DNA from 3 places in the Bradyrhizobium sp. CCGUVB23 genome. Region 3 is predicted to be linked to each of the others. Evidence: predicted binding sites of a transcription regulator. Region 3 holds the regulator's gene; each other region holds the start of a gene.

Region 1 (9,532 bases), 500 kb from region 3:
GGCTTCACCAAGCTGGCGGGCCAGCGCGAGGCCCGTGTCGGGCTGCTTGCCATCGATGATGAGGCCGAATTCGTCGCCGGACAGCCGCGCGACCACACCACCACGGGCGGCGTCCTGGAGCCGCTGGGCGACCTCGACGAGGAGCTTGTCGCCGAGCGCATGGCCGAAGACGTCGTTGACCTCCTTCAGCCCGTCGAGGTCGACGCAGAGCACGGCGAACTCCTCACTGGTGCCCTCGCAGGCCTCGATCATCTGCGTCAGCGCCTGGAGGAAGGCGGCGCGATTGGGCAGGTCGGTCAGGCCGTCGTGATAGGCCATGTGCGCCATGCGCGACTCGGTCTGGCGGCGATCGGTGACGTCCTCGTGGGTCTTGATCAGATATTCCGGCTCGCCAGCATCGTTGAGCACGGTGGCGCGGCGGGTGAGGAACAGCCGCAAGCCATCCTTGGTCGAGATAGGATGCTCTTCGGTGATCATTCCCCGCTTCCTGATCGCGGCCTCGTCGCGCGCGATGATCAGCTTGGCCTCTTTGGCATTGAAGATATCGGCGGCGGTCAGTCCCGTGGCTTCCTCGCGCTTGCGGTTGAGGATGGTTTCGGCGCTGCGATTGGCGAGCAGATAACGGCCATCGTTGACCTGCTCCACGATCAGCGCCACCGGGATATTGTCGACCACGAGTTCGAGGAATTTCTTGGTGCTCTCCAGCTCCCGCGACAACGAGCGTCGATCGGTAACGTCTTCGAACACCAGCAGCAGAAATTCCGGCTGATTCTTCTCGTTTCGAACCACGATCCGGATCGAGGCAACCATGCGCCCCCCCGAGCCGCGCTCGACCTCGAACTGGTTGCGGAACTGCCCGTCGGGCGCATCGAGCGCCGCCCGATCGGCCGCCTCGATGCTGGCAGCCGAGGCAGGTGCAAACAGCTCTCGCGCGTTCTTGCCGACGACATGGTCCCGCGAGAAACCCCAGAACCGCTCATAGGCGCTGTTCGCGAAGATATAGCGGCCGTCCTCGATGGTCTTGGCGGCCACGCAGGCTGGCACGTTGTTCAGCACCGTTTCCAGAAACTGCTTGGTGGACGCAAGCTGCCGCGACAGGGTGCGCTGCTCGCTGACGTCGAGATGCGTCGCAACCGAGCCGCCATTCGGCAGCACGAAATATTTCGCCAGAATGGCGCGCCCGTCGGGCAGCTCGGTGATCAGGCCGTTCGAGCTGGCGGCCTTCTCGTAGTACTCGTCGTCGGTCACGCCGAGCACGCCGCGCTCACGACGCAGCCTGAGGATGTCGGCCCTGGTCATGTCGGTCCAGAGATCCGCCCGCGCCAGCCCATAGATCTCGAGATAGCGGTCGTTGCAGAAGATGATCCGCGCTTGCGCGTCGGTCATTACGACGCCCTGGTTCAGATTGTTCAGCGCGGACGAGACGAAGGCATTGCGCCTGAGCTGCGTGCGCCTTACCCGTCGCAACGCCGAGTGGATCCACAGCACGATGGCCGCCAGGAACGAGCACACCGCGATGCCGCCAAGCAGCGCCTCCCAGACCAGATTGGGATCGAGCCTGCCCAGGTAGCTCTGCGGGGCGAAATTGTCGGACAGCGCAAAGGCGCGCGCGGGCGCAACCGTGCAGGCCAGGCATGCCAGGGCCTGCACAGGCGTCAGAAACGCGCCGCTCGCGTGCCAGTTCTTGTCAGCCATCAGCCACCCGCGATTTCAACTCGGGATTGTCTGGCCTCACGGGTTGGGATCGGGTAAACGCCTGTCAGCACGACAGAAAAATGTGGCGCCAGATACGGCAATTGCCCTGACATGATAAATTCTTCCTTAATGGAGAGCCGCCTTGGGTGCGGTTTCTTAAGCCTCTCGTTGAGCCCCTTGTTGAACTCCTTGGCCCCGCCACTCACGGACCTGCCGTCCCACCATGGATAGAGTTGACTGCGTCGTCATCGGAGCGGGCGTGGTCGGGCTCGCGGTCGCCCGAAAGCTCGCCCAGGCCGGGCGCGAGGTGATCGTGCTCGAAGCGGCGGAGGCCATCGGCACCGTCACCTCCTCGCGCAACAGCGAGGTGATCCATGCCGGGATCTACTACCGGGCCGGGAGCTGGATGGCGCGGCTGTGCGTCAGCGGCAAGCATGCGCTCTACCGCTACTGCGCCGAGCGCAACATTCCGCACAAAAATTGCGGCAAGCTGATCGTCGCGACCAATCCGAAAGAGACCGAGAAGCTGCAATCGATCAAGGCACATGCCGAGCCCAATGGCGTGCTCGATATGCAGATGCTCGCAGGCGACGCCGCGCGCGCGCTGGAGCCGGCGCTCGCCTGCGATGCCGCGTTGCTCTCGCCCTCGACCGGCATCATCGACAGCCACGCCTACATGCTCTCGCTGCGCGGCGAGGCCGAAGCGGCGGGAGCCGCGTTCGCGTTTCACACGCCGCTGATCCGCGCCAAGGCGTCAGGCGGCGTCGTCGAAATCGATGCCGGCGGCGAGGCGCCGATGACGCTGCAATGCAGCCTGCTGGTCAACGCGGCAGGTCTTTCAGCGACGACGGTGGCGCGCAACATCGATGGCATGCCGCTCGACCGGATTCCGCCGATCTATCTCGCCAAGGGCAACTATTTCAGCTGCAGCACCAAGGCGCCGTTCTCACGGCTGATCTATCCCGTGCCCGAGCCCGGCGGACTCGGCGTGCACCTGACGCTGGACATGGCAGGCCAGGCGCGCTTCGGTCCCGACGTGGAGTGGATCGAAACGATCGACTATGCCGTCGACCCCGCACGCGCGGAGCGATTCTATCCGGCAATCCGCAAATACTGGCCGGACCTGCCTGATGGCGCGTTGATGCCGAGCTATTCGGGCATACGGCCGAAGATCGTCCCGCCGGCGGTGGCCATGCAGGATTTCCTGATGCAGGGCCCGCGCGATCACGGCGTGGATGGCGTGATCAATCTCTTCGGGATCGAGTCGCCCGGCCTGACGTCATCGCTCGCGATCGCCGACCACGTCGCCGAGCTCGCAAACATATAGCGCATGATCCAGACCCGGAGGGCCGCGTTAGCGTGAAGCGGTTTTCCCTCGCGACAAACGCGGAACACGTTTGCGCGGAGATCATGCTCAAACAACAACCTGAAGCGCGCTGACGATTCATCGCGCTTTAACCATCGCACGAAACTAATCGCACGAGGCTTCGCACCTCGACGCAGGGATGAGCGCAACAGCTCTCATCCCTGCGTGAAGGGGGCGAGATCAGGCTTACATGTGTACGGGGGTTGCTAGTGGAGCGTGTCGTCGGCGCCGTGCCTCAACCGCTCGATCTGGTCCTTGACCATCAACTTCCGGCGCTTCAACTCAACAATTTGCAGGTCGTCTGTTGAAAGGTGCACGAGAGCTTCGTGCAATTCGTTTTCGAGAAGTTTGTGCTTCCGCTCCAATTCAACAAGATGTGCCTGAATTGTCATTCGAAACCTCCTCGGTAGGGTTGAACCTCAGGATTCGATCCGGACGAAGAAGTGTACATCACCGATTCGTTCTGTCGATAAGTATCCGTAGTCCCACTGTCATTTTTGAAAATTCATATGTAATGAACAGTGAGTAAGGAACCACCGCAGGAATCATCCATGATTTCAATGCGCCTGCGCGCTGGCGGCGCGATCCACCGAAATATCTTTGCGAGAGACCGTTGATAGGGGACCCAGATCGCTTGCGATCACGTCGCGCAAGGACGATACTTTCCACAGGCCTTCCACAGGCTTTCGCAACCTCATCGGGTTTTCCGGCTACCGCACATCATGACCAATGAACACGAGCGCGAACTCGAAGCCGAGCTCGCCCGGTTGCAGCAGGAACACCGAGATCTCGATGCGGCGATCGATGCATTGCATCAATCGCCCGCCCCCGACCTGTTGCGGTTACAGCGTCTGAAGAAACGCAAGCTGTTGTTGCGCGACCGTATCGCCTTCATCGAAGACCAGATCACGCCCGACATCATCGCCTGATCCCAGCCGGTGCGCCCGATGCGTTTTCCGCGCATCGGATTCCACTTGACTCAAAAAGAACAAAAGAAGAACATTCGAGCCTCAACCAGCTTCCGGGGAAATGCCATGTCCGCAGCCGCCTTCGACAACAGCCATTATGAACAAGCCTGCGATCAGGCGATCGCGATGTGTGACGGCAATCTGCGCAGCACCATCAAGGCGCTGATCATGGCCAACGAATATCTAGAAGCGGAGCTCGAGGAATTGCAGGCGGCAATTTCGGCCGGCTGCATTCCCGAGACGTCGCGCAACAAGATGCGGAGCACCTCCAGCGCCGCGTAGCCAACGAGCACTCGGAGCCGACCATGTCCGATGTCACCTACTATGTCGCACTGCCTTTCCTCACCGACGAAGATGGATCGCCGGTCGCGGGCGCCGCGGAGGAATGTCAGACCTCGGCCGCCGCGCTGCGGCGCGCCGAGATCCTGGCGCACGGCGCCGGCCATATCGGCGCGATCGCGTTCAGCCGCAGCGGCGATCCCATGACTGGCGAGTTCGGCGACGCCAAGCTGCTGCGCAAGTTCGGCAACGTGCCGGAAGACCTCAGCGCGCTTTGAAGCGCAATCGCTTTACGTTCGATCGCTGCCACACAAAAGGTGCGCTCCCTCTCCCGCTTGCGGGGGAGGGCTGGGGTGGGGGTGTCTCCGCAATCGATACTCCCAACGTAGAGAGAGCCCCCACCCGGCGCTTCGCGCCGACCTCCCCCGCAAGCGGGAGAGTTGAGCGAGCCTGTGGCCCAATCGATCCAACCCCTAACTACTGATCAATCTGATCCGCGGCTCATGCCGCCGCTGGGCCTTGCGCACATACATGGCCGCGTCGGCTTCCTCCAGCGCGCGGCCTGCCTCGGCGTGAGATCCAAGCAGCGCGACGCCGGCGGAGGCACCCGCATTCACGCGCTGGTCGCGAAAGACAAAGGACAAATCGTCGATCGCCTGCTCGAAAGCTGCGGCCTTGGCCCTGGCATCGGTCTCGCTGAGGTTCCACAACAGCAGCGCAAACTCGTCGCCGCCGAGGCGGCCGACCACGTCGGAGGCGCGGACCTGCCGCGTCAGCGTGCCGGCGATCGCCTTGAGCACCTCGTCGCCGGCAGCGTGACCGAAGGAGTCGTTGATGGGCTTCAGGCGGTCGACGTCGAGCACGATCAGCGCGCCACGGGCGGCGTAGCGCGTCATGTAGGCAATCGCACGGTGCAGCTCACGCTCGAAGCCGCGCCGGTTCGGGATGCCGAGCAGAAAGTCCGTGTCGGCGGCAGCCTCCAGCTCGTCGATGCGCCGCTGGGCCTGGGCGAGCCTGGTGCGCAGGTTGCGGATGATCGCCTTGGCGTTCTTGGCCTCTCCGGTGGTCACAGCGGGCTGGCCCGCCGACCGGGCCGCGCGCCTGGCCGCGGGTTTGGCTCGGCTCCCGCTGCTTTTCCGGGCCTTTTTTGCCTTCGCAGCGATCGCCCTTTTTGGTTTCTTCATGGGCGTCCTGCTCAATGAAGGCTTGCGGGGATTCACCAAGACAGGATAGTGCATTCCCTTCTCCTTGCCACCGCCTTGCGAGCCGCCGGCCGGAACCGATAATCTGGCCTATGTTTCTGTATTCCCGAGCACAATTGACGTCATGACCGCGCCGATCGCCATCATCATGGGAAGCCAGTCGGATTGGGACACGATGCGGCATGCCGCCGATACGCTCACAGCGCTCGGCGTCGCCTGCGAAAGCCGCATCGTCTCGGCCCACCGCACCCCGGACCGGCTGTTCACCTTTGCCAAGGGCGCCAAGGCCGAAGGCTTCAAGGTCATCATCGCCGGCGCCGGCGGTGCTGCGCATCTGCCCGGCATGACGGCGGCGCTGACGGAACTGCCGGTGTTCGGCGTTCCCGTCGAATCCAAGGCGCTGAGGGGCGTCGACTCGCTCCACTCGATCGTGCAGATGCCCGCCGGCATCCCGGTCGGCACGCTCGCCATCGGCAAGGCGGGCGCAATCAACGCTGCGCTGCTGGCCGCCGCCGTGCTGGCCCTATCCGATCCGGCCCTCTCAGACCGCCTTGTGGCCTGGCGCAAAGCGCAGACCGACGCCGTGGGCGAGCGCCCGGAGGACAAGGCGTGACTGGCACCAAACGGGTGAAGCTGAAGCCCGGCGACACCATCGGAATCCTCGGCGGCGGACAATTGGGACGGATGCTTGCGATGGCCGCGGCGCGGCTCGGCTTGCGCTGCCAGGTGTTTTCGCCCGACCCGGACTCACCGGCCTTCGACGTCGTGCTCAACGCGACCTGCGCGGAATATGCCGACGTCGAGGCGCTTGAGCTGTTCGCGAACGACGTCGACGTCATCACCTACGAGTTCGAGAACGTGCCGGCCGCGGCCGCGCTGGTGCTGGACGCGCGCCGCCCCGTGCTACCCAACCGCAAGATCCTCGAGACCACCCAGGACCGGCTGGCCGAGAAGGAATTCATCACCCGGCTCGGGATCGGCACCGCTGCCTATGCCGACGTCACCTCGGTCGCATCGTTGCGCGAGGCAATCGTCAGGATCGGGCTTCCGGCCGTGCTGAAGACGCGCCGCTTCGGCTATGACGGCAAGGGCCAGGCCATCATCCGCGAGGGCGACGAGATCGCGAAAGTGTGGACCGGCCTCGGCACCAAGTCGGCGATCCTCGAAGCCTTCGTGCCGTTCGAGCGCGAGATTTCCGTGATCGCCGCGCGCTCGGCCGAAGGCCAGGTCGAGTGTTTCGACGTCACCGAGAACGAGCACCGCGATCACATCCTCAAGATCTCGCGCGCGCCGGCCGAGATTCCGGATGCTCTTGCCGAGGAGGCGCGCAACGTCGCCGGCAAGATCGCCGACGCGCTCGATTATGTCGGCGTGCTGGCAGTCGAGATGTTCGTGCTCGCCAACGGCACGGGACCGAAGGTGCTGGTGAATGAGATTGCGCCGCGCGTGCATAATTCCGGGCACTGGACGCTCGACGGCGCGTCCGTCTCGCAGTTCGAGCAGCATATCCGCGCCATCGCCGGCTGGCCGCTCGGCAAGCCCGTGCGGCACGGCGAGGTCGTCACCATGACCAACCTGATCGGCGACGAGATCAACCGCTACACAGAGTGGCTCACGGTCCCCGGAGCCACCGTACACCTCTACGGGAAGGGCACACCCAAGCCGGGCCGCAAGATGGGCCACGTCACCGAGGTCGCGCCCGCCCGCGGCAAGTAAGGGGACCGCGGCGCTGCGCGATCCCCCTAAAGCGCGATCATCGTCGCACTTTAGATTTTTATTTGAGCATGATCTCCGCGCAAACGCGTTCCGCGTTTGTCGCGAGGAAAAACCGCTTCACACTTTGCGCTAACGCGGCCCTCCGGGTCCGGATCATGCTCCGACGATCACGCGGTCTTCACACCGGCGACGACGCCGGCCGGCTCTTCGCTGAGCCAGCGATAGATCACGCCGCCGAGTGCGCCGCCGATCAGCGGCGCAAGCCAGAACAGCCACAGTTGCGCCAGCGCCCAGCCGCCGACGAACAAGGCGGGCCCGGTGCTGCGCGCCGGGTTCACCGACGTGTTGGTGACGGGAATGCTGACGAGATGGATCATCACCAGCGCAAGCCCGATCGCGAGTGGCGCGAAGCCCGCAGGCGCCCTTCCATGCGTGGCACCCATGATGATGAACAGGAACATCATGGTCATCACCACTTCTGTGATGAAGCACACCACCATGCCGTACTGGCCCGGCGAATGCGCACCATAGCCGTTCGACGCAAAGCCCTTGGTGACGTCGAAGCCCGGGGCGCCGCTGGCAATCACATAGAGCAGCGTTGCCGCGACAATCGCGCCGATGACCTGCGCGACGATATAGGGCAGGATCTGTCCGGTCGGGAACCGGCCGCCCGCGGCAAGACCGACCGTGACGGCCGGGTTGAGGTGGCAGCCCGAGATATGGCCGATCGCGTAGGCCATGGTGACGACGCTCAGGCCGAACGCCAGGGACACGCCGACCAGGCCGATGCCGACCTGCGGAAAGCCGGCTGCGATCACCGCGCTCCCGCACCCTGCGAATGTGAGCCAAAAGGTACCGATGGCCTCGGCCGCATATTTCTTCATTTCCATGGACGTCTCCCCTGATTTCCGAGTTCTCCGGATCAAAGCTCCGGGAACGGCCCCGTCATTGGCGCCAAATCACCCAAATCAGGGCCACACGGGGGCATTTTTGCCCTATTTAATGGCTTATCTTGGCCCGAAAGGCCGCTTGGACGATGGACATCTCAGGTTTTGTCTGTTACATCCGCGCGCTCAAGGTTAAGGGCTTGTGCTTTCTGCCATCCCCTTTGACTTACCAGAATTCAAATCCGATCCACTGAAGAGGATGCCGCGTGCAGGTTCTCGTTCGCGATAACAATGTCGATCAAGCCCTCAAGGCGCTGAAGAAGAAGATGCAGCGCGAGGGTATTTTCCGCGAGATGAAGCTCCGCGGTCACTACGAAAAGCCCTCCGAGAAGAAGGCCCGCGAAAAGGCCGAAGCCGTGCGCCGCGCGCGCAAGCTGGCCCGCAAGAAGCTGCAGCGTGAAGGGCTGCTGCCGATGAAGCCGAAGCCGGTGTTCGGCGCTGGCCCCGGTGGCGAGCGTGGCGCTGGCGGCCGTGGCGGCCCGGGCGCAGGTCCGCGCGGACCGCGCTGATTTTGCTGTTCTTGCAAGACTGAGTTTTCGATGACGCGGGCCCCGGGCCCGCGTTATTGTTTTGTGAGCGGTGCCTTTTCTGGGACGGGGCACTACCGATGCGGCACCAGCGCGAGCGAATCCGTAGATGGACTCCCCTCTCCCCGAGCACAGCCCGGCACGGTCGTGCCGACCGTGGCGGCGCTCCGTCACACTTTCACTGATCGCGCTCGCACTGTCCGGCTGCTCGTTCGACCTGGGATCGCTGATGCCGGAGAAGGATAAGCCCCAGGACGCGCCCAAATCTGCTACCGCGCCTGCTGCTGCGCCCGCCGAAAGCGCGGTCAGCGCCGGCAATGTCGCTGAGGCCCAGAGCCATACGGCAAAGGGCCAGGCGCTTGCGAAATCGGGAGAGACGGCGGCGGCGCTCGAGGAGTTCAACCGCGCGGTCGCGCTCGATCCCTACAATGCGCACGCGCTCTATGGCCGTGCCCTGATCTATCAGGCGAGCAACGAGCACGAGTTCGCGATCGCGGATTTCAGCGCAGCGAGCGGGCTCAATCCCCAGAAGCCGGAGCCGCTGCTCGGCCGCGCCATCAGCTACCTCGCGGTGGGCAAGGTCAAGGAAGCCGCAGCCGACCTCGACGAGGCCTCCGAGGCCGACCCGCACAATGCGCAAGTCTGGACCACGCGGGGGCTCGCCTATGAGCGCCTCGGCGACAAGGCCAAGGCGGCGGCGTCCTACACCAAGGCGGTCGCGCTACGTCCACGCGACGATGCCGCGCGCAGCGGTCTGGCCCGTGTCGGCGGCTGAAGCGCGATGAGATTAAATGCAGTCGGCTGCCGGGGTCACCTCTCCCCGGCGGGGTGA
Region 2 (9,532 bases), 380 kb from region 3:
CTGTTCCAGCGCGAGGCAAAGCCTGAGGAGATCGCTTTCCTGCGTTCGCGCGGCACGGTGTCGATCGCCGCGACGCTGCGCGGCATGGCGCGCGCGGCCGACGGCAAGCTCGCGCTGGTCGAGATGAAGGCGGTCGACGGCAATTACCCGATGCTCGGCCAGTTGACGCTGACGCCGCAATTGCCACTGTCCGATCTTCTCGCGGAGCGCGACGGCGCGTTCGGTGCCGCCGCGGATCCGACGCTGCTGGCGCGGCTTTCCCTCAGGATCGGCGACCGCGTCACCATCGGTAACGCGACCTTCCAGATCCGCAGCGCGGTCGAGGCCGAGCCCGACAAGCTTGCCGGCGGCATCGGCTTCGGCCCCCGTTTCCTGATCAGCGAGGAAGCCTTGCGCGCCACCGGCCTGATCCAGCCGGGCAGCCTGGTGCGCTGGGTCTATCGCGTCAAGCTGCCTGACAGCGCCAACAGCGAGCGCGCGACCGAGGCATTCATCAGCGACGCCCGCAACGCGGCACCGCAGGCCGGCTGGGAGATCCGCAGCCGCTCCAATGCATCGCCTCAGCTCGAGCGCAATATCAGCCGCTTTACCCAGTTCCTGACGCTGGTCGGCCTCGCCGCGCTTTTGGTCGGAGGCGTTGGCGTCGCCAATGCCGTGAAGAGCCATATCGACCGCCGGCTCGAGGTCATCGCGGCGTTCAAGGCCGTCGGCGCCACCGGACGCGACGTGTTCGGCATCTATCTCGCGCAGGTCATCCTGCTCGCCGGGATCGGCTCGGTGATCGGGCTCGCGCTTGGCGCAGCCCTCCCCTTCGCCATCGTCGGCCTGTTCGGAAAGCTGTTACCGCTGCCGGTGATCCCGGCCGTGCATGCCGACGAGCTGGCGCTCTCCTTCATCTATGGCCTGCTCACCGCACTCGCCTTTGGCCTGTGGCCGCTCGGGCGCGTCCATGACGTACCGGTGGCCGCGCTGTTTCGCGACACGATCAGCGCCGAATGGCACCGGCCGCGCTGGCGCTATCTCGCCTTCATGGCCGTGGTGGTCGCGCTACTCGTCGCGGTCGTGATCGGGCTATCGTTCGACAAGCGCATCGCCACGGTGTTCGTGCTCTCGTCCATCGTGGTGTTTGCGGTGCTGCGCGGCATTGCGGGGCTCTTGATGACGATCGCGCGGCGATTGCCGCGCACGCGGCTGCCGATGCTGCGGCTTGCGATCGCCAACATCCACCGTCCCGGCGCGCTGACGCCGTCCGTGGTGCTGTCGCTGGGGCTGGGACTCGCCGTCCTCGTCACCATCACCCAGATCGACGGCAATCTGCGCCGGCAGTTTCTCGCGGCGCTGCCGGACCGGGCGCCATCGTTCTACTTCATCGACATCCCGAGCGTGCAGGCCGAGCAGTTCGACGGCTATCTGCGCCAGATCGCGCCGGGGGCGAAAGTTGAGGACGTGCCGATGCTGCGCGGCCGCATCGTCGCCGCGCGCGGCGTCAAGGCCGAGGACCTGAAGCCCGCGACCGACGCCGAATGGGTGCTGCAAAGCGACCGCGGCCTGACCTATACCAGCGAGCTGCCGAAGGGCTCCAAGGTGGTCGAGGGCGAATGGTGGAGCGCCGATTATTCCGGCCCACCGCTGGTCTCGATGGAGAAGAAAATCGCCGACGGGCTCGGGCTCAAGCTCGGCGACGAAGTCGTCGTCAACGTGCTCGGCCGCGATATCCCGGCGAAAATCAGCAATTTGCGCAACATCGACTGGCAGGGGCTCGGCATCAATTTCGTTCTGGTGTTCTCGCCCAATGCCTTCAAGGGCGCGCCGCATACCCACATCGCGACGCTGACCGAACAGGGCGGCGATGCGGCCGGCGACGGCAAGATCATCAAAGAGGTCGCCGATGCCTATCCGATGGTGACGAGCGTGCGGGTCCGCGAGGTCATGGAGACGGTCGGCTCGGTCGTCACCAATCTCACGCTCGCGATCCGCGGCGCCAGCGCGGTGACGTTGATCTCCGCGATCCTGGTGCTGGGCGGCGCACTCGCCGCCGGCCATCGCCACCGGGTCTATGACGCCGTGATCCTGAAGACGCTGGGCGCCACGCGGCTGCGGCTGCTCGGCGCCTATGCGCTCGAATATCTCCTGATCGGGCTCGCCACCGCCGTGTTCGGCGTCATCGCCGGCAGCATCGCGGCCTGGATGATCGTGACCCGGCTGATGACGCTGAGCTTCGTCTGGCAGGCCGGCAGCGCGGCCGGCGTGGTCGTCTCCGCGCTCGTCGTCACGGTCGGGCTTGGGCTCGCCGGCACGCTGCTGGCGTTGAACCAAAAGCCCGCCACCGTGTTGCGGAATTTGTGACAAATTGAAGCGGGCGGCGGCGCGGCAACCCCAATCTCCCGGATTTTCCGGGTTAACCACGCCCGCGCGTCAGATTGCGCGTCCATGGCGACATTCGGCCGCGCGTGGACGCTTGCAGCAAATGTGTTAGTTTCCCACATGTCGAGTGGGTCCGGATCCCCGATTGTTAGCCAAAATTAATGTCGGCAGGCAACGGTATCCGGGATAGAATTTTGACGACCCGGGCGGCATCAGCCCTTGTGCCGGCCGGCCAACCAATGGGAATTCGACCATGTCGGACCTAGACCGCAACTACGCTTCTCCTTTCGGCAGGGCCGCCGGGCGTGTCGACGCCGCGACGGTCGATGCCGGCCTGCGCGCATACATGCTGCGCATCTACAATTACATGAGCATCGGCCTGGCCATCACCGGCCTCGCCGCACTCGGTGTCTACATGGCGGCCGTGACCAGCGACCCCTCGGGGGCCGCCGCCAAGATCGGCAGCCAGTTCCTGACGCCGTTCGGCTACGCGATGTTCGTGAGCCCGCTGAAATGGCTGTTCATCCTGGCGCCGCTCGCCATGGTGTTCGTGATCTCGGCCGGCATCAACCGCCTGGCCCCCTCGACCGCCCAGATCCTGTTCTGGGTGTTCTCGGCGCTGATGGGCATCTCGCTATCCTCGATCTTCCTGGTGTTCACGCACACCTCGATCGTGCGGGTCTTCTTCATCACCGCGGCCACCTTCGGCGCGCTGAGCCTCTACGGCTACACCACCAAGCGTGACATGACCGGGATGGGATCGTTCCTGTTCATGGGCCTGATCGGCATCATCATCGCAAGCCTCGTCAATCTGTTCCTGGCGAGCTCGGCGCTGCAGTTCATCGTGTCGGTGGGCGGCGTGCTGGTGTTCGCTGGCCTCACCGCCTGGGATACCCAGCGGCTGAAGAACGACTACATCTACGGCTACGCCTCGGCCGGCGGTGACATTGCCGAACGCGCGGCGATCACCGGTGCGCTGTCGCTGTATTTGAACTTCATCAACCTGTTCACGCTGCTGCTGCAGCTGCTCGGCCAGCGCGACTAGGTTCTGATCCGAGAGAATGACACGAGCCCCGGCCGCAAGGCCGGGGTTTTTGTTTGTGAGGTTGGCGTTCCCACAAGCACCGTCATTGCGAGGAGCGCAGCGACGAAGCAATCCAGAGTCCCTCCATGGATGCACTTCTGGATTGCTTCGCTGCGCTCGCAATGACTATGTGGAAGCGCCAATGCCTCTTTCCGCCGCCGGACGAAGCTTCTAATCTCGCCCCCATGTCCGCACCTGAAATCAGGCCCACAACCGAGGCCGACCTTCCCGCCATTACCGCCATCTACGAGCACGCCGTGCGCCGCGGCACGGCGACCTTCGAACTCGAACCGCCCGACCTCGCCGAGATGACGCGCCGCTACACGGCGCTGACGGATGGCGGCTACCCCTATTTCGTCGCCGTGCTCGATGGCCGCATTGCCGGCTACGCCTATGCCGGCGCCTACCGGCCGCGGCCGGCCTATCGCTTCACGGTCGAGAACTCGATCTATCTCGAGCCGTCGTTCCATCGCCGCGGCATCGGCTCGGCGCTGTTGCAGCGGCTGATCGTCGAATGCGAGGCGCGCGGCTTCCGCCAGATGATCGCCGTGATCGGCGACTCCGCCAATGCCGGCTCGATCGCCGTGCACACCAGCGCCGGCTTCAACATGATCGGCACGCACCCCAATGTCGGCCTGAAGTTCGGCCGCTGGCTGGATACGGTGATGATGCAGCGCGACCTCGGTGAAGGCGGGCGCACGGTGCCGACGGATAGATAGCCGTCGTAGCAAGCATTCAACGCCGAGGGGCTTCAGCTGTCGTAGGGTGGGCAAAGCGGAAGCGTGCCCACCACTTCTATTTCAATCCCGGAAAGATGGTGGGCACGGCGCGGTGCGCCTTTGCCCACCCTACGGCACCGTTTGTGCGGCTACACCACCGCCAGCTTCCGATCGATCACCAGCAGCACGCGCTCGAGCTCATGGCCGCGGCGCAGGATCAGGCCGGTCGCCGAGATCACGCTGTACATGCCCTGCTTGCGCGCGAGCCGCGGATCTTTCTCGATACGGTAAAGCGGCACTTCGGAGGCGCGGCGATAGACCGAGAATACGGCGCGGTCTTTCAGGAAGTCGATGGCATAGTCCCGCCACTCGCCGTCGGCGACCATGCGGCCATAGAGGTTGAGGATGCGATGCAATTCGAGCCGGTTGAACGTCACCCGGCTCGGTTGGGAACTCGCAGCGGCGCTACGCGCCACTGCGCGCTGCTCGCTCGGATCGGCATCCTCCGACATCAGACCCATGGGCAGCGCCTCCTGTCGCGTTGACGCATGACCGGCGGTCGCGAAACCGTTCCCGTCCGCGGATCATGACAGTTGCATGATTGCGCCAACCGCTGTCGGCCGCAAGGGGCGCCCCAACCGCCCGGCTGCACATCGCACCGCAAACACACCTCCTGGCTGTGGAACTCCCTCGCGACATACCGTCACGGGATCGTTAGCAGGAATCATAGTCTCGCCGCTTTTCCGCCTAGCGCCTGCCGCCCTGCACTGCGAAAAGATTCGTGTGCGTTGGCCCGGTCCTTTCGGTTCCGGATTCCTCAGCCCCCAGCCCCCCGGGGTCGTCGGGATCGGGCCTGTTCGCACGAAGGAGGACCAACGCGAGTTGGTCCTTTTTTGTTGTGTGGGGGCATTTCTGCCGACGCACTTTCTCTCCTCGCCAAAGATTTTCTCCCCTCATCCTGAGGAGCTTACGCAGCAAGCGTCTCGAAGGATCGAGGCCGAGTTGCCTCAGCGTGGGCCTACATGGTTCGAGACGGCGCTACGCGCCTCCTCACCATGAGGATCAAGAGCGGATACGTGGTAGGGACGAGAGACTTTAGTCGGCAATCAATGCAGCGACGTGTACGCCGCGCCCAGCATCGGGCCCGGCTTCTCGCGGCTGCCGTCCTGGACATAGACTACCGCGCCATCGACGCCCTCGCGCGTGAGGTTCTCCAGCGGCACGGTCCAGCTTTCCGGAGTACCGTTCCAGTCGCCGACCTTCAGCAGGTTGCGCACCACGTTGTGGTAAGTGATCTGCTGCCCGCGATTTTCGCCGCGGCTGATCGAGATCGGCACCGCCTTGGTGATCGAGCAGATCCAGACCTCGCCATGCGACACCGCCGCCTCCTTGCTCGCGGCCACCGAGACATTGAGCTGCTTGCCTGCGAGCGACATCGACACCGGCACGCTCATCACGTTGTCGCCCTTGGCGGTCTTTGCGATCGCGCTCTCGATGCCGGCGCGGTCGCTGCCGATGACATGCTCCGAGCCGTTGACCACGACCTGCGGCGTGTAGACCTCGCGGTCGCCGCGCATCCGCGAATAGGCGCGCTGCCGCGCCGAGAAGCGCGAGTCCGCCAGCGTGTCCTTCCAGCCGAGATAGTCCCAGTAGTCGATCGGCATGCTCAGCGCGATGATCGAGGGATCGTTGGAGAGCTCGCCGATGATCTTGTCGGCGGGCGGACAGGACGAGCAGCCTTGCGAGGTGAAGAGCTCGACGACGGCGCGGGGATCGGCGTGGGCGGGACGGACGACCGCGATGATTGCGCAGACGCCAAGTGCACTTGGCCAGATCGCACCTGACCAGATCGCACCGGACCATCGCGAAATCAGATTAGAGGCCATCATAGTCATGTTGAACGCCGCACACCTTAGCTGATGTCGAGGGGAAATCTTCTCGCCGGTTGGTCACCGTAGTCTTACGGATAAGTCTTGCGCGCGCAGTGCGTCCCGCATCGTCCGAGACGAAAACCTTTCGCTGGACGAGCCCATCTGGAACATACCGCAAACGAACAAAGGCGGCCCTTGATAGGCCGCCTTCGCTTAACGTTCTACTCACTTCGCAGTGAGCCATCGTTCACAAATCCGCGCTTACGCCGCGAGTTTGCGCAGCACATAGTGCAGGATACCGCCGTTGCGATAGTAGTCGAGCTCGTCCAGCGTATCGATGCGGCAGAGCAGCGAAACGCGCTGCAGCGAGCCGTCGGCCGACACGATCTCTGCGGTCAGCTTCTGGCGCGGCTTGAGGTCGCCGACGAGGCCGCGCAGGGTGACCTTCTCGTCGCCCTTCAGCCCAAGCGACTGCCAGGAAGTGCCCTCCTCGAAGGTGAGCGGCAGCACGCCCATGCCGACCAGGTTGGAGCGATGGATGCGCTCGAAGCTCTGGCAGACCACCGCGCGAACGCCGAGCAGACGCGTGCCCTTCGCCGCCCAGTCGCGCGAGGAGCCGTTGCCGTATTCGGCGCCGGCGAACACCACCAGCGGCACGTTCTCCTGCTGATACTTCATCGCGGCGTCGTAGATCGACATCTGCTCGCCGTCGGGCCAGTGCTTGGTGAGACCGCCCTCGGGAATGTTGCCGTCGGCGCCCTTGAGCATGAAGTTCTTGATGCGGATGTTGGCGAAGGTGCCGCGCATCATCACTTCATGGTTGCCGCGCCGCGTGCCGTACTGGTTGAAGTCGGCGGGACGCACCTGGTGCTCGCTGAGATATTTGCCCGCGGGCGAGGTGAGCTTGATCGAACCGGCCGGCGAAATGTGGTCGGTGGTGATCTTGTCGCCGAACATGGCGAGGATGCGCGCCTCGACGATGTCGGTGACCGGCTCCGGCTCCTTCTTCATGCCTTCGAAATAGGGCGGGTTCTGCACATAGGTCGAGCTCATGTTCCAGCGATAGGTCTCGCTCTCGACGGTCTTGATCTTGCGCCAGTTGGTGTCGCCCTTGAACACGTCGGCATACTTCTTCTTGAAGATCGACGCAGTCACGAACTTCTTCATGAAGGCGTTGATCTCCTTGGTCGTCGGCCAGATGTCCTTCAGGTACACCGGCTTGCCGTCCTTGCCCTCGCCGAGCGGCTCGGTGGCGAGGTTCTTCGTCACGCTGCCCGCGAGCGCGTGGGCGACGACGAGCGGCGGCGAAGCCAGATAGTTCGCCTGCACGTCCGGCGAGACGCGGCCTTCGAAGTTGCGGTTGCCGGAAAGCACGGCGGCGGCGACGATACCGTTATCGTTGATCGACTTCGAGATCTCCTCCGGCAGCGGACCGGAATTGCCGATGCAGGTGGTGCAGCCGAAGCCGACCAGGTTGAAGCCGACCTTGTCGAGATCGGCCTGCAGCCCGGAATTGGCGAGATATTCGGCGACGACCTGGCTGCCCGGCGCGAGCGAGGTCTTCACCCAGGGCTTGGCCTTCAGGCCCTTCTTGGCGGCATTGCGCGCCAGCAGGCCCGCGCCGATCAGCACGCTCGGATTGGAGGTGTTGGTGCAGGAGGTGATCGCCGCGATCACGACGTCGCCATGGCCGAGTTCGAAGTTCTTGCCCTCGACCGCGTAGCGCTTCTCGGCGTCATCGCCCTTCTTGTACTCGTTGGCCATCGCCAGCGAGAAGCCTTCCGACACGGAGGGGAGCGCGATGCGACCTTCGGGACGCTTCGGACCGGCCATCGAGGGGACGACGTCGCCGAGATCGAGCGTCAGCGTCTCCGTGAACACCGGGTCCGCCGACTTGGCAGTGCGGAACAGGCCCTGCGCCTTGGCATAGGCCTGCACCAGCGCGACGCGCGGCGCGGCGCGGCCGGAGGTCTTGAGGTAATCGATCGCGGCGGCATCGACCGGGAAGAAGCCGCAGGTCGCGCCATATTCGGGCGCCATGTTGCCGATCGTCGCCTTGTCGGCGACCGAGAGGTTATCGAGGCCGGGACCGAAGAACTCGACGAACTTGCCGACGACGCCAAGCTTGCGGAGCATCTGCGTGACCGTCAGCACGAGGTCGGTCGCGGTGACGCCTTCCTTGAGCTGACCCTTGAGCTTGAAGCCGACCACGTTCGGCAGCAGCATCGACAGCGGCTGGCCAAGCATGCAGGCTTCCGCCTCGATGCCGCCGACGCCCCAGCCGAGCACGGCGAGACCGTTGACCATGGTGGTGTGGGAATCGGTGCCGACGAGCGAGTCGGGATAGGCGACCTCGAACGTGCCGGTCTTCTTGCCGACCGTCATCTTCTCCTTCTTGGTCCAGACGGTCTGCGCCAGATATTCGAGATTGACCTGGTGGCAGATGCCGGTGCCGGGCGGCACGACGGAGAAGTTCGAGAAGGCCTTCTGGCCCCACTTCAGGAATTCGTAGCGCTCCTGATTCTGCTTGTATTCCTCGGTGACGTTCTTGGCGAAAGCCTTGTTGTCGCCGAAGAAGTTCACGATCACGGAGTGGTCGATGACGAGATCGACGGGCACCAGCGGATTGATCTTCTCGGCATCGCCGCCGAGCTTCTGCATCGCGTTGCGCATCGCGGCGAGGTCGACCACGGCCGGCACGCCGGTGAAATCCTGCATCAGGACGCGGGCCGGACGGAAGGCGATCTCATGCTCCAGCGACTTCTTGCGCAGCCATTTGGACACCGCGACGATGTCCTCCTTCTTGACCGAGCGGCCGTCCTCGTTGCGCAGCAGGTTCTCGAGCAGCACCTTCATCGAATAAGGCAGCTTTGAAATCCCCTTCAGACCATTCTTCTCCGCGGTCGGCAGGCTGTAATAGACATAGGTCTTGGCGCCGACCTTGAGGGTCTTTTTGCATTTGAAGCTGTCGAGCGAGGTCATGTAGGAAATCCCAATTGTTAGTTATACCCGGCAGAGGGTACTTTAACACCGTCAGCGAATCCGGCTGGGGTCGCTTGCAGGAGCGAGTGGAGTGCTGCATCAAGTTCCGGGCTTATAGAAGCTTTCTAACCGCACCGCCACAAGGACGATCGTGCCGCAGCAATCCGGGAGCCTCAAATTCTGCTGCGCTACCCCAAGTTTTCTTGAGGGCCGGCGGTGACGGGGTCGACCAGAAGCGACATGCAGCTCTCAGGGCGTGGCATCAGATGCGTGCGGGGCGGCCGCGAGGTGTTTGCCGGCCTCGATTTCGTGGCCGCCTCCGGCGAGGCGCTGGCGGTTGTGGGGCGCAATGGCTCCGGCAAGACCTCGCTGCTGCGGCTGATCGCGGGGCTGCTGGTTCCGGCCGGGGGCAAGATCGAGCTTTCCGGCGGCGATGCCGAGCTGACGCTCGCCGAACAATGTCATTATCTCGGCCATCGCGACGCGATGAAGCCGGCACTGAGCGTGGCGGA
Region 3 (9,532 bases):
GAGCCGAGCGTACGCCGCCCTCGCCCTGGATCGGCTCGATCAGGATGCCTGCAGTCTGTGGGCCGATCGCCTTCTTGACGGCTTCGAGGTCGCCATGCGGCACCTGGTCAAAGCCGTCGAGCTGCGGGCCGAAACCTTCGAGATATTTTGCCGAGCCGGTCGCCGCGAGCGTTGCCAGCGTGCGGCCATGGAAGGCGCCCTCGAAAGTGATCATGCGGTAGCGCTCGGGATGGCCCTTGGAGGCGTGATAGCGGCGCACCACTTTGATTACGCATTCCATCGCCTCGGCGCCGGAATTGCAGAAGAACACGAAGTCCGCAAAGCTCTCGTTGCAGAGCCTGACTGCCAGCTTCTCGCCGTCCGGGCTCTGGAACAGGTTCGACATGTGCCAGAGCTTCGTGGCCTGCTCCTGCAAGGCCTTGACCAAAGCGGGATGTGCATGGCCCAGCGCATTCACGGCGACACCCGAGGTGAAATCGAGATAGCGCTCGCCATTGGTCGCGACCAGCCAGCAGCCTTCGCCGCGCTCGAAGCCGAGCTCGGCCCTGGCGAAAACGGGAAGCAAATGCGTCGCGGCGCTTTTGGTCATGACGGTCACTTGAATGTTGAGGCTGGCTCACGAGACTGCCTTGCGCAGCGCATCGTTGACCTGCCCGGAAAACGAAACGTGCCGCCTTTTAAGGGCGGCACGTGTCACCATTTTATGCTTGGAAAAACCGCTGTCAATGCCGCCAGAAGGCCCTGCAAGGCGTGCGGCCGTAGTCTTGCGGTGGCATTTTTGAGTTCTTTTAGCGACGGAACATGTGGACGCGGAGCCGCAGACTCTTGCGCGGGAGTCACGCCATATTGTAGCGTTTCCCCTGTCAGATACGACATCTCGTGCAGCAGTTCTGATCCTCTTAGTCCTCATGTACCGGCGTAGCGTTCAGGTGCGTTTTCGCGCCCGGCGAGCCTTAAGGGATTCTGGCGGCACGGGTTTTTCGAGGCTTAGACATCGCCACGCGGCCCCAAGGGATTGGCAGGCGCGCGGCGAGGGGAAGGGTGCAATGACGGTTTTGACCTGGTCCGACGATCGCGTCGAGCAATTGAAAAAGCTCTGGGAAGCCGGGCTTTCGGCCAGCCAGATCGCTGCCGAACTCGGGAATGTGACCCGCAACGCCGTAATCGGCAAGGTGCACCGGCTGGGCCTGTCCGGCCGCGCCAAGAGCCCGTCCTCGGCGGCTCCCCGGCCGCGCAAGGCGCGCCCGGCGCAGCACATGATGCGGGTGAGCCGCCCGATCTCGCGCGGCAACACCGCCCTCGCCCAGGCCTTCGAGGTCGAGGTCGAGCCCGATCCGATCACCTATGACAATGTCGTTCCGATGAGCCAGCGCCTGTCGCTGCTCGAGCTCAACGAGGCGACCTGCCACTGGCCGGTCGGCGATCCCTCGAGCCCGGATTTCTTCTTCTGCGGCGGCAAGTCGCTCTCGGGCCTGCCCTATTGCGCACAGCACTCGCGCGTCGCCTACCAGCCGGCCGCCGACCGCCGCCGCGCACCGGCCAAGCCCGGCACGCGCTGAGTTCAGCCACAAACGACAACGTCCCGGTGCAAGGCCGGGACGCTTGATCGAGAAACGTCAGCGCGCCATCCGGCGCGCTTTTTTACGTCTGCTCCGCCTTCGCGAAACGATCATCCAGCGCGTAGCCGGCGCCACGGACGGTGCGGATCGGGTCCTGCTCGCGACCGAGATTGAGCAGCTTGCGCAGGCGGCCGATGTGGACGTCGACGGTGCGCTCGTCGATATAGATGTCGCGGCCCCAGACGCTGTCGAGCAGCTGCTCGCGCGAGAACACCCGGCCGGGATGCTCCAGGAAGAACTCCAGGAGGCGATATTCGGTCGGGCCGAGGTCGATCGGCCGACCGGAGCGCGCCACGCGGCGCTTCTCGCGGTCGAGCTCGATGTCGCCAAAGGCGAGTATGGTCGCGAGCCGCTCGGGGCTTGCACGCCGGAGCAGGCCTTTCACGCGCGCGAGCAATTCGGGCACCGAGAACGGCTTGACGATGTAGTCGTCGGCGCCGGTCGCAAGCCCGCGCACCCGCTCGCTCTCCTCACCGCGCGCGGTGAGCATGATGATCGGCAGCTGCTTGGTCTCGGGCCTGGCGCGAAGCCTGCGGCACAGCTCGATGCCGGACAGTCCCGGCAGCATCCAGTCGAGCACGATCAGGTCGGGAATGTGCTCCTTGAGGCGGGTGTCGGCGTCGTCGCCGCGCATCACCGTCTCGACATCGTAGCCGTCGCCTTCGAGGTTGTAGCGCAACAGCTCGGTCAGCGCTTCCTCGTCCTCAACAACCAGAATGCGTGCGCCCATGGCGTCGTCGCTCCTTAAGTGTTCGGCACGGTCGTGGCGAAGGTCGTCATATCGCCCTTCGGCCGCTTGTCCGCGATGGCCTGACCTTCGATCATGTAGAAGACGGTCTCGGCGATGTTGGTCGCATGGTCGCCAATCCGCTCGATGTTCTTGGCGCAGAACATCAAATGGATGCAGAACGAGATGTTGCGCGGATCCTCCATCATGTAGGTGAGGAGCTCGCGGAACAGCGAGGTGCAGATCGCGTCGACCTCCTCGTCGCCCTTCCACACCATCATCGCCGCCGGCAGGTCATGCGCGGCATAGGCGTCCAGCACCGACTTGACCTGCTGCTGCACGAGGTCGGTCATGTGTTCCAGGCCGCGGAACAGCTTCAGCGGATGGAAATCGGTTTCCAGCGCGGCGACGCGCTTGCCCATGTTCTTGGCGAGGTCGCCGATCCGCTCCAGATCGGTCGCAACGCGCATGGCGCCGACGATCTCGCGCAGGTCGACCGCCATCGGCTGCCGGCGCGCGATCGTGAGCACGGCGCGCTCCTCGATCTTCTTCTGGAGCGCGTCGATCTCGGCGTCGGTCGCCACCACGCGCTGGCCGAGAGCGACGTCACGGCGGATCAGCGCATCGACGGAATCGACGATCATGCGCTCGGCAAGGCCGCCCATCTCCGCAACGAGCCGCGTGAGCTCCTGGAGGTCGGTGTCGAAGGCCTTTGCGGTATGTTCAGAAGCCATTTCCTGTCTCCTCAGCCGAAGCGGCCGGTGATGTAGTCCTGGGTGCGCCGGTCGCTGGGCGACGTGAAGATCTTGCTGGTCTCGTCGAACTCGATCAACTCGCCAAGATACATGAAGGCGGTCTTGTCGGAGACGCGCGCCGCCTGCTGCATGTTGTGGGTGACGATCGCGATCGTGTAGTTCTCTGCGAGCTCCTGGATAAGCTCCTCGACCTTGGCGGTCGAGATCGGATCGAGCGCCGAGCAGGGCTCGTCGAACAGGATCACCTCAGGACGCACCGCAACGGTGCGGGCGATACAGAGACGCTGCTGCTGGCCGCCGGAGAGCGACAGGCCGGAGGCGTTGAGCTTGTCCTTGACCTCGTTCCACAGCGCGCCGCCGCGCAGCGCCTTCTCGACCCGGTCGTCCATCTCGGACTTGGAGATCTTCTCATAGAGGCGGATGCCGAAGGCGATGTTCTCGTAGATCGTCATCGGGAACGGCGTCGGCTTCTGGAACACCATGCCGACGCGAGCGCGCAGCAGATTGAGGTCGAGCTTGGTGTCGAGGATGTTGGTCTGGTCGAGCATGAGCTGACCGGTGGCGCGCTGGCCCGGATAGAGATCGTACATCCGGTTGAAGATGCGCAGCAGGGTCGACTTGCCGCAGCCCGACGGACCGATGAACGCCGTAACGCGGTTGGTGCCGAGCGTCAGGTTGATGTTCTTCAGCGCGTGGTGCTCGCCGTAATAGAAATTGAGGTTGCGCACCGTCACCTTGGCCGGAGCCTCAGGCAGCGTCGGCGACGCCTGACGTCCGGTGGAACTTACGGAAACGGACAGATCGCTCATTTTGCAGTCCTCTCGGCGCCAAGAATGCGCGCGCCAATGTTCAGGGCAAGCACGGTCAGGGTGATCAGCAGCGCCCCGCTCCAGGCCAGCTGCTTCCAGTAGGCGTAGGGGCTCTGCACGAAATTGTTGATGGTGACCGGCAGATTCGCCATCGTCTTGTTCAGGCTGAGGCTGAAGAACTGGTTCGACAAGGCGGTGAACAGCAGCGGCGCGGTCTCACCGGCAACGCGGGCGGTCGCGAGCAGCACACCGGTGATGAGGCCGGAGCGCGCCGCGCGGTAGGCGATCCGCTTGATCACCAGCGAGCGCGGCAGGCCGAGCGCGGAGGCCGCTTCGCGCAGCGCGTTCGGCACCAGCAGCAGCATGTCCTCGGTCGTGCGCAGCACCACCGGGATCACGATGACGGCCAGCGCGAGGGAGCCGGCGATCGCGGAGAAGCCGCGCATCGGCACCACCACCGCGCCATAGATGAACAGGCCGATGATGATCGAGGGCGCGCTGAGCAGGATGTCGTTGATGAAGCGGATCACCGAGGTCAGCTTGTCGTTGCGGCCGTACTCGGCGAGATAGGTGCCGGCGAACAGGCCGAGCGGCGCGCCGATGCCGACGCCGATCACGGTCATGATGATCGAACCGATGATGGCATTGCGCAGGCCGCCTTCGGTCGAGCCCGGAGGCGGAGTGTCCGCGACGAAGAGCTGAAGGTTCAGACCGGTGAGGCCGTTGTAGAGCAGCGTGATCAGGATCAGCGCGAGCCAGGTCACACCGAAGGCGGCGGCTGCGATGCAGAGCCCGCGGATCACGATGTCCTTGCGGCGGCGGCGTGCGTAGATCGGGTTCATGGCGTCACTTCCCCGCCTTCTGTTCCAGCCGCAGCAGCATCAGCCGCGCACCGGCCAGCACGAAGAACGTGAGTACGAACAGCAGGAGGCCGAGCAGGATCAGGCCGGACTGGTGCAGGCCGTCGCTTTCGGCGAACTCGGATGCGATCGCCGCTGAGATCGTGGTGCCCGGCGCGAAGATCGAGGAGGAGATACGGAAGGAGTTGCCGATGATGAAGGTCACCGCCATGGTCTCGCCGAGCGCGCGGCCGAGTGCCAGCATGACCCCGCCGATGATGCCGACACGCGTATAGGGGATCACCACGCTGCGCACGACCTCCCAGGTGGTGCAGCCGACGCCATAGGCGGCTTCCTTCAGGACCGGCGGCACGGTCTTGAACACGTCGACCGAGATCGAGGTGATGAAGGGCAGCACCATGATCGCCAGGATCAGCGAGGCGTTGAACAGGCTGAGATAGGACGGCGGGCCGGCGAAGATCGCGCCCAGCACGGGAACGCCGTCGAACAGCTTGATCATGAAGGGCTGGAATGTGTTGGCCAGGAACGGACCCAGCACAAAGAAACCCCACATGCCGTAGATGATCGAGGGAATGCCGGCGAGCAGCTCGACCGCCATGCCGATCGGGCGGCGCAGCCATTGCGGGCAGAGCTCGGTGAGGAAGATCGCAATCCCGAGCCCAACGGGGATGGCGATCAGCATCGCGATGAAGGAGGTAACGAGCGTGCCGTACATCGGCCCGAGTGCGCCGAGCACGGGCGGATCGGCCGAGGGCGCCCAGCGCTGCGTCCACAGGAACGAAAGGCCGTATTCCCTGATCGCCGGGAAGGCGCCGACGATCAGCGACAGGATGATGCCCCCTAAGATCAGGAGCACCGAGATCGCGCTGAGCCGCGTGATCCAGTAGAAGGTCATGTCGCCGAGCTTGAACGCGCTCAAGGCCTTGGCGCGGTCATATGGTCCGGCGTCGTCGACGATATCGCTCTGAACGGCCATCTCTGCCACGCCGATCCCCTGCACCAATTAAGTTGCGCCTGTTGTCGGTCTCGTGCCCCGGATGCGGCGCAGCGCGAAGCGGTGCGACGCTGATCCGGGGCCGAAGTTGTGATGGTCCCGGCTCAGCGGCGCGGCATTTCATGCCGCACCGCGTCCGGGACACAAGCATCTCAGCTCTTGATCTCGGCAGCCCAGGTCTTCTCGATCAGCTGGACGACGCTGTCCGGCATCGGGATGTAGTCGAGCTCCTCGGCCGCCTTGCCGCCGTTCTTGAAGGCCCAGCGGAAGAACTTGATGGCTTCCTGCGAGGCCGCCTTGTCGGTCGCATCCTTGTGCATGAGGATGAAGGTCGCCGCGGTGATCGGCCAGGACTTGTCGCCGGGCTGGTCGGTCAGGATCACGTAATAGCCGGGCGCCTTGGACCAGTCGGCGTTGGACGCGGCCGCCTGGAACGCCTCGACGGTCGGCTGCACCGGCTTGCCGGCCTTGTTGACGAGACCGGTGTAGGTCAGCTTGTTCTGCTTGGCATAGGCGTACTCGACATAGCCGATCGAGTTCTTGGTCTGGCTGATGTTGCCGGACACGCCTTCGTTGCCCTTGGCGCCGACGCCGACCGGCCATTCGACGGCCGTGCCCTCGCCGACCTTGCTCTTCCAGTCCGCGCTGGCCTTGGAGAGATAGTTGGTGAAGTTGAAGGTGGTGCCCGAACCGTCGGAGCGGCGCACGACCGTGATCGCCTCGGAGGGCAGCTTCACGTTCGGATTGAGCTTCTTGATGGCCGGATCATCCCACTTGGTGATCTTGCCGAGATAGACGCTGGCGAGCGTCTCGCCGTCGAACACCAGTTCGCCGGCCTTCACGCCCTCGATGTTGACCACGGGAACGATGGCGCCCATGACCATCGGCCACTGCGCGAGACCGTCCTTGTCGAGTTGCTCGGCCTTGAGCGGAGCGTCGGTCGCGCCGAAGGTCACCGTCTTGGCCTGGATCTGCTTGATGCCGCCGCCGGAGCCGATCGACTGGTAGTTCAGACCGTTGCCGGTCTCCTTCTTGTAGGCGTCAGCCCACTTCGAATAGATCGGGAACGGGAAGGTCGCACCGGCGCCGGTGATATCGGCAGCGAAGGCCGACGTCGATGCGGCCACCAGGCCAGCAGCGACGATAGTTTTGATGAAATTCATGCTGGTCTCCATAGGGGGAGCGAAGCGCCATGCGCGCCCGATCGCGCTCCCGCGCCGCCCCTTTAGGAGCGGTCGGTAGTGCTTTTACGAAGGTTTCGTGACAGTCGGATGACAGGCTTAAGTTACTGAAATAACTTTGATTTCAGCTCGAAGCCGGGGGCTTCGCCTGGGGAAAACAGGCGGTGAAAGTGGCGCCCTGTTTGAGCACGCTTTCGATCAAAAGCCGGCCGCGATGCCGGTTAACAATATGTTTCACCAGCGATAATCCGAGGCCCGTCCCGCCCTGCGAGCGACTGTCGCCGACGTCAACCCGATAGAAGCGCTCGGTCAGCCGCGGCAGGTGTTCCGGTGCAATCCCGGGCCCGAAGTCGCGCACCATGACGCGGATCTCCGGCGAGCCGTCGGCCGCAGTGACCATGGTGAGCGAGACGATCACCCGCCCGCCCGAGGCGCCGTATTTCAGCGCATTCTCGATCAGGTTCTCGAACAGGCGCAACAGCTCCTCGCGGTCGCCCGCGATCATCACCGCCGTCTCCGGCAGATCGATCTCGACGTCCACCTGCCGCTCGCGCGCCAGCGGTTCGAGCCCGTCGGCGACCTGGCGGATGATCGGCACGACATCGACCAGCGTGTCGGGCCGCACATGCGCCGACAATTCCACCCGCGACAGCGACAGCAGATCGTCGATCAGCCGCGCCATGCGCGTCGCCTGGGTGTGCATGATGCCGAGGAAGCGCTCGCGCGCCTTCGGATCATCCTTGGCCTGGCCCTGAAGCGTATCGATGAAGCCGGAGAGCGCGGCCAGCGGCGTGCGCAGCTCGTGGCTGGCATTGGCGACGAAATCGGCGCGCATCTCCTCGACCCGGCGCAGCGGCGTCTGGTCATGGAAGGTCATCAACATGCATTTGTCGGCGCCGCCGAACGTGGTCGGCACCGGGACCGGCGTGATGATCAGCTCCATCCAGCGATCGACCGGAACGTGATCGAGATAATCGGCGCGGCGTGGCTCGGATGTAGCGATCGCCTCGCGCAGCGCAGTGATGATCTCGGGCGAGCGCAACGCGAACTGGGCGAGCTCGTTCTTGCGCAGCGCCGGCGCAAGCTGGGCTGCGGCGGCATTGAGATGGATGACGCGCCCGGCGCGGTCGAGCAGCACGGCCGGGTCCGGCATGCCCGAGACCACCGCGGCTACCGCTGCGCTTTCGACCGGGTTGATGCGGCGGACGTCGTCGCGCGAGGCTGCGGTATCGTGCAGTCGCCAGGGGATCAGCGCCGCGGCCGCGATGCAGAGGAAGACCGCGACCGCCCGCGTCACCGACAATTCCCCGAGCGAGACCACCACCGACAGCGCCAGCGCCGCCGCGATCAGGATGATCGCAGAATGCCGCAGCCGGTCGGACCAGGGCTGGACCGAGGGAGAAGGGTGGGCGTCGATCGCCATCGGGGCAGGCTTCTCCTTAGGAATTGTCGGCCGGTCAGGCGCTCTTGTCGCTGCGCTCTCTCACATAAGCGGCTTCGCGCGCAGGGCCGGGATCGAGCTTGAGGGCCGCCTGTTGCAGGCGTTTGGATCGGGCGCCGATAATAACCTCTCGAAACGTCAGCAAGATTACAGATATGACAAAGGGCGAAAGATAATAGAGGACGCGGAACAGGAGCATTCCCCCAAGGAGCTCCTCACGGTCCATCTGCCACAACCCGACCAGCATGGCCGCATCGAACACGCCGAGCCCGCCGGGAGAGTGGCTGGCGAAGCCGAGCAGCGTGGCGGACACGAAGATCACCGCGACCACGACGAAGCCGAGATTGGGCTCGTCCGGAACCAGCACGTACATCGCGAGCGCGCAGAAGCCGAGATCGACGATGCCGATCGCGATCTGGAGCAGCGTCAGCGGCCCGCCCGGCAGCACCACCGTCCAGGGACCACGACCGACCACGCGCGGCTGGGTCCAGACCCAGACGACATAGGCGACCAGCGCGACGATGATCGCCATCGCGACCAGCCGGTTGAGCCAGGGCGGCAGCTGGTCGATCGAGGCCGCGGCTTCGGGGTGATAGCTGATCCCGAGGCCGAGCACCGCGGCGTTGCCGAGCCAGAAGGTCAGGCCGGCGAGGAAGCAGATCTTGGCGACGTCGATCGCATTGAGGCCCCAGGCCGAGTAGATGCGATAGCGCACCGCGCCGCCGGTGAAGACGCTGGCGCCGACATTGTGACCGATCGAGTAGCTGGTGAAGGCGGCGAGCGCATTGATGCGGTAGGGAACGTGGGCGTGGCCGATCGCGCGCGTCGCAAACAGATCGTAGAAGGTCAGGGTGAAATAGCCGGCGGCCACGAACAGCGCCGCCATCGCGATCTGGCTCGGCTCGGTGCTCTTGATCGCCTCGACCACCTCGTTGAAGTCGATGCCGCGCAGCATGTGGTAAAGCACGTAGCAAGCGATGCCGATGACCGTCACGCTGATCACGACGCCAAGCTTATGCAGGATTTGCTTCTGGCGCAGCAACGTCATCGCCCTGCGTATGGCTTCCAGCATCTAGACCTCGAACTACGCTTCCGCGGCCGTGGCGGCCGCGAAGTGGCAAACGAACAGGCAGTCGGCGAACCCTT

The links. Region 3 encodes PhoB, which activates phosphate uptake and scavenging genes when phosphate is short. Its sites were predicted from a motif close to TGTCATNNANCTGTCAT; they were not measured.
Region 1: NLN62_RS12770 (YdcH family protein) is a predicted target of PhoB. The motif match lies at 3,540-3,556, and genes of this name have one in related genera.
Region 2: NLN62_RS16795 (DUF2794 domain-containing protein) is a predicted target of PhoB. The motif match lies at 4,754-4,770, and genes of this name have one in related genera.

The regions. Positions count from the first base shown of each region.
Region 1 is NZ_JANADQ010000001.1:2,805,059-2,814,590, forward strand. Features, by position in the region: gene NLN62_RS12760 (EAL domain-containing protein) at 1-1,695, opposite strand, end outside; gene NLN62_RS12765 (NAD(P)/FAD-dependent oxidoreductase) at 1,919-3,022, shown strand; gene NLN62_RS12770 (YdcH family protein) at 3,268-3,453, opposite strand; gene NLN62_RS12775 (YdcH family protein) at 3,784-3,990, shown strand; gene NLN62_RS12780 (hypothetical protein) at 4,096-4,311, shown strand; gene NLN62_RS12785 (hypothetical protein) at 4,335-4,586, shown strand; gene NLN62_RS12790 (GGDEF domain-containing protein) at 4,782-5,492, opposite strand; gene purE (5-(carboxyamino)imidazole ribonucleotide mutase) at 5,635-6,123, shown strand; gene NLN62_RS12800 (5-(carboxyamino)imidazole ribonucleotide synthase) at 6,120-7,226, shown strand; gene aqpZ (aquaporin Z) at 7,394-8,116, opposite strand; gene rpsU (30S ribosomal protein S21) at 8,380-8,682, shown strand; gene NLN62_RS12815 (tetratricopeptide repeat protein) at 8,810-9,475, shown strand.
Region 2 is NZ_JANADQ010000001.1:3,685,603-3,695,134, forward strand. Features, by position in the region: gene NLN62_RS16780 (ABC transporter permease) at 1-2,346, shown strand, start outside; gene NLN62_RS16785 (Bax inhibitor-1/YccA family protein) at 2,618-3,409, shown strand; gene NLN62_RS16790 (GNAT family N-acetyltransferase) at 3,634-4,167, shown strand; gene NLN62_RS16795 (DUF2794 domain-containing protein) at 4,317-4,688, opposite strand; gene NLN62_RS16800 (thioredoxin family protein) at 5,274-6,062, opposite strand; gene acnA (aconitate hydratase AcnA) at 6,300-9,020, opposite strand; gene ccmA (heme ABC exporter ATP-binding protein CcmA) at 9,261-9,532, shown strand, end outside.
Region 3 is NZ_JANADQ010000001.1:3,309,414-3,318,945, forward strand. Features, by position in the region: gene NLN62_RS15120 (aspartate aminotransferase family protein) at 1-589, opposite strand, end outside; gene NLN62_RS15125 (GcrA family cell cycle regulator) at 1,047-1,559, shown strand; gene phoB (phosphate regulon transcriptional regulator PhoB) at 1,642-2,349, opposite strand; gene phoU (phosphate signaling complex protein PhoU) at 2,364-3,080, opposite strand; gene pstB (phosphate ABC transporter ATP-binding protein PstB) at 3,092-3,910, opposite strand; gene pstA (phosphate ABC transporter permease PstA) at 3,907-4,752, opposite strand; gene pstC (phosphate ABC transporter permease subunit PstC) at 4,757-5,746, opposite strand; gene pstS (phosphate ABC transporter substrate-binding protein PstS) at 5,917-6,927, opposite strand; gene NLN62_RS15160 (ATP-binding protein) at 7,070-8,368, opposite strand; gene NLN62_RS15165 (lysylphosphatidylglycerol synthase domain-containing protein) at 8,403-9,458, opposite strand.